Regions from separate parts of the Clavibacter sp. CT19 genome, predicted to be linked through region 2. Evidence: predicted binding sites of a transcription regulator. Region 2 holds the regulator's gene; the other holds the start of a gene.
The links. The regulator HrcA, encoded in region 2, represses chaperone genes, less so after heat shock. The targets are predictions, from matches to a motif close to TTNGCACTCGNNNNNNNCGAGTGCNAA.
Positions count from the first base shown of each region.

Region 1: the regulator HrcA is predicted to act here: its motif matches at 1,304-1,330, upstream of groES (co-chaperone GroES).

Region 1 covers NZ_JAQHYR010000012.1:83,165-85,341, forward strand. The annotation lists gene PED38_RS14615 (class I SAM-dependent methyltransferase) at 69-1,271, opposite strand; gene groES (co-chaperone GroES) at 1,417-1,713, shown strand; gene PED38_RS14625 (hypothetical protein) at 1,884-2,177, shown strand, end outside.
Region 2 covers NZ_JAQHYR010000010.1:76,631-78,807, forward strand. The annotation lists gene dnaJ (molecular chaperone DnaJ) at 1-385, opposite strand, end outside; gene hrcA (heat-inducible transcriptional repressor HrcA) at 446-1,468, opposite strand; gene PED38_RS12930 (DUF4870 domain-containing protein) at 1,655-2,050, shown strand; gene PED38_RS12935 (VOC family protein) at 2,061-2,177, shown strand, end outside.

The DNA.
Region 1 (2,177 bases), on a different contig from region 2:
CACACGCGCGGCCGTCCCCTCGGGGCGGCCGCGTCGTCGTGTCCGGGCAGCGGCCCGGCGGTCGGGCGTCAGCCCGCGTGCACCCCGTGCCGGTCCGCGAGGATCGCCACGCGCCGCCCGCCCACGCGCGTCGCGATGAGCGTCGCCGACGCGTCGCCCTTCAGCTGGAGTCGCGTCCGCAGCCGCGCCGGATCCACGTCGACTCCGCGCTTCTTGATCTCGAGCGTCCCGATGCCGCGCGCCCGCAGCTCGCGCTTCAGCCGCTGCTCGTCGAGCGGGAGCACCTCGCGCACCCGGAAGCCGCGCGCGAACGGCGTGGCCTGCTCCCGGTCCGCGGTGATCCAGGCGATCCCCTCGCCCACCATCCGCCCGTCGAGCGAGCGCGCCAGGTCGCCGATGAGGCGCGCGCGGATCACGGCGCCGTCCGGCTCGTACAGGTGCTCGCCGAGCTCGCCGAGCTCCGCGTCCGCGCTGTCGGCCGCCGCGGTGAGCTCCGCGTGCGACCCGCCGCTGATCACGAGCGCCGCCCGTCGCACGCCGTCGCGCCGCGTCGGCCCGAACCACAGGCCCATCTCCACGGCCTGCCCGTCGACCGACACCCACTGCGCCTCCGCCTCCGCCGGGATGAGGTCGCGGTCGAGGCCCGGGCCGAGCTTGATGCCGGCGGCGCGCCCCGACGCCCGCTCGAACGCGGCGGTGAGCGTGGGGGAGTAGGCGTCCGGATCCGAGATGCGCCGCGTCGACGAGTGCCCCTCCGTGCGCCGCGCCGGGTCGAGGTAGACGCCGTCCACGCGACCCGCGTCGAACGCCTCGGCTGTGCCCTGCTCGACGACCGCCTCGGGGAACGGCGCGAGGTTCCAGCCGGCGATCGCCGCGGTCACCTCGTCGCGCTCGACCGCTGTGACGCGGATCCCGATGGCCGCCATCGCCATCGCGTCCCCGCCGATCCCGCAGCCGAGGTCGGCGACGTGCGCGACGCCGGCCTGCTGGAAGCGGCCCGCGTGCTGCGCGGCGACCGGCAGCCGGGTGGCCTGCTCGAGCCCGGCCTCCGTGAACAGCATGCGCTCGGCGAAGTCGCCGAACTTCCCCCGCGCCTTCGCGCGCAGGCGGGACTGCGTGAGCACCGCGCGCACCCGCTCGGGGGAGTGGCCCTCGGCGCGCAGGGCGCTCACGATCCGCACGGCGTCATCGCCGGGCTGAGGCTGGGGCAGGGAGTCGAGCAGGCGGAGCCCCTCGAGGGAGAGGACCTCGCGGAGGTCGGTCTGATCCATCCGCCCACCGTATCGGGGCCGCTCCCCACCGATTGGCACTCGCGTTGCGCGAGTGCAAGCGCGGCCCGTAGAATCTCACCTGGCACTCTCCCCCGGAGATTGCCAATGAAGTCTTGTCCCTTAGTCACGAAGGAAGAGGTCAACCGTGTCGGTCTCCATCAAGCCGCTCGAGGATCGCATCGTCATCCAGCAGGTCGAAGCCGAGCAGACCACCGCGTCTGGTCTGGTCATCCCCGACACCGCCAAGGAGAAGCCCCAGGAGGGCGAGGTCGTGGCCGTGGGCCCCGGCCGCATCGACGACAACGGCAACCGCGTCCCCCTCGACGTCGCCGTCGGCGACAAGGTCATCTACTCCAAGTACGGCGGCACCGAGGTCAAGTACGACGGCAAGGACCTCCTCGTCCTCTCCGCGCGCGACGTGCTCGCCGTCATCGAGCGCTGACGCTCCCCACGTAGCGACACCGCACCACGCACCACGCGAGAGCCCGGCCGACACGTTCGGCCGGGCTCTCGTGCGTGCGGGGCCGACGGTCGCACGCCGATGCCCTCAATGGGATCCCGCAGCTGTGGGGGAACACCGACCGGGTGCCTGGGATCTGTGACACTCGTCGAGTGCATGCCGTCCCGATCCTCGCCACCTCCGCTCTACTCGCCCTCGCCTCCGACGACTCAGCGAGCCGCAGCCTGCTGGCCTCCGCTGTCACCGCGGCCCTCATGGGCCTGGTCTTCCTCGGAGTGGGTGCTCTGGCGTATTCCGGTGTGTGGCGATGGTGGGCCCGCATGAAGCGCCCCATCGTCACCATGTTCTACTTCCCGTACTTGCCCTTGGCGATCGGCTGGATGGGCGTGGGTCTTCTGATCATCGGTGCTTTCATCCTCTTCCCGCCAGCCGCTCGCTTGCCCGTC
Region 2 (2,177 bases):
GGTCGCGGTGCACGCCGAAGATGACCTCCTCGAGCTCGACCTCGACGCGGAGGAGCGCGTCCTGGCCGCGCTCCTGGCGCGAGCGCGGACCGCGCCCCCCTCCGCCCTGCTGGCCGCCGAAGAACGTCTCGAAGATGTCGCCGAACCCGCCGAAGCCCTGGCCGCCGCCGCCGAACCCGGCCTGCGGGCCGAGGTCGTACTGCTGGCGCTGCTGCGGGTCGGACAGCACGTCGTACGCGTGCGTCACGAGCTTGAACCGCTCGGCGGCGTCGGGGGCGTCGTTGACGTCCGGGTGCAGCTGGCGCGCCTGCTTGCGGTACGCCTTCTTGATCTCCTCGGACGTCGCCTCGCGGCTCACGCCCAGTACTTCGTAGTGGTCAGCCACGTCGGGCCCTTCGGTGGTGATGGTCGTGGGGAACAGGGGCGGTGCGCCGGCGTGCGGGCGTCACCGCTCCTCGAGCAGGCGCGAGAGGTAGCGCGCGACCGCGCGCACCGACGCCATGTTGGTGGAGTAGTCCATGCGGGTCGGGCCCAGCACGCCGAGGCGCGCGAGCACGCCTCCCGACGAGCTGTAGCCGCTGGTGAGCACGCTCGTCTCGCCGAGCCCGAACGGGGCGTTCTCCCGCCCGATGCTCACGGAGACGCCGTGCTGGTCGGCTTCCATCTCGCCGAGCAGGCGCAGGAGCACCACCTGCTCCTCGATCGCCTCGAGGACGGGCGAGATGCTGCCCGGGAAGTCGCGCTCGGTGCGGGCGAGGTTCGCGGATCCGGCGAGCAGCAGGCGCTCCTGCCGGTTCGCGAGCACCTGCTCGACGAGCGTGCCCGCGAGAGCCGCGGCGGCGGCCCGCTGGGCGGGCTCCACCTCGTCGGCCAGGGTCTCGAGGCGTGCGGCCGCCTCGGCGAGGCCGAGACCGCCGACGGCCGCGTTCACCCGCGTGCGCATGGCCGCGAGGAACTCCTGGTCGGGATCGCCCTGGAGCTCGACGACGCGCTGCTCGACGCGGCCCGTGTCGGTGATGAGCACGGTGAGCACGCGCGTGGCCGACAGCGCGACCAGCTCGACGTGCTTCACGTGGCTCGTCGCGAGCGACGGGTACTGCACGAGCGCGACCTGGTTGGTGAGCTGCGCGAGGAGCCGCACGGTGCGCGCGAGCACGTCGTCGAGGTCGACCGACTGGCCGAGGAACACGTGGATGGCCTGGCGCTGCGCCGGGGTGAGCGGGCGCACGTCCGCGAGCTGGTCGACGAAGAGCCGGTAGCCCTTGTCCGTCGGCACGCGTCCCGAGGAGGTGTGCGGCGCCGCGATGAGCTCCTCCTCCTCGAGCAGGGCCATGTCGTTGCGGATGGTGGCGGCCGAGACGCCGAAGGCGTGGCGCTCCACGATGGACTTGGAGCCCACGGGCTCACGGGAGGACACGTAGTCCTGCACGATCACCCGGAGGACGTCGAGTCCGCGTTCCGAGACCATGGCGGCTCCCTCCTGGCACTCGTCGGTTCTGACTGCCAATCGTACCGCGTGGATCCGACGGCCCGGCATTGCCGGTCGCGCGTCGGCGGAGGTAGCGTGGTGGGGCCGGGCGAGGCCGGGCACCACCCACACGATCCCGCGCGATCCACCGGCCGTCGGCCCGTGCCGTGCACCGAGAGGCCCGCGATGTCCGCACCCGATCCCCACCCCTACGGCGCCCCCGCCCCCCTCACCCCGGGCGAGGACCGGCTGTGGGCGTCGCTGACGCACTTCCTCGCGATCCTCATCGTGCCGTCGTTCATCGTCTGGCTCGTGTTCCGGGAACGCGGTCGCTTCACGGACCAGGAGGGCAAGGAGGCGACGAACTGGACGATCAACGTCGCCGGCGTGCTCGTCATCCTCAACGTGCTCCAGGCCGTCTTCGTGGTCATCCCGTTCCTCGGGATCCTCATCTCCGTGCTGCTCGGCCTCGTGATCTTCGCGGTCGTCGTGGTCAACATCGTGTTCGCGATCATCGGCGGCGCGCGCGTGCAGGGCGGTCGGCCCTACCGCTACCCGCTCAACATCCGGTGGATCAAGTAGTCGGGGACCGATGAGCGCCAGGATCCGCCACGTCGCCGTGGACTGCCGGGACCCGCACGCGCTCTCGCTCTTCTGGGCGGGCGTCACCGGCTTCGCGGAGGATCCGGACGAGCCCAACCGCCCCGAC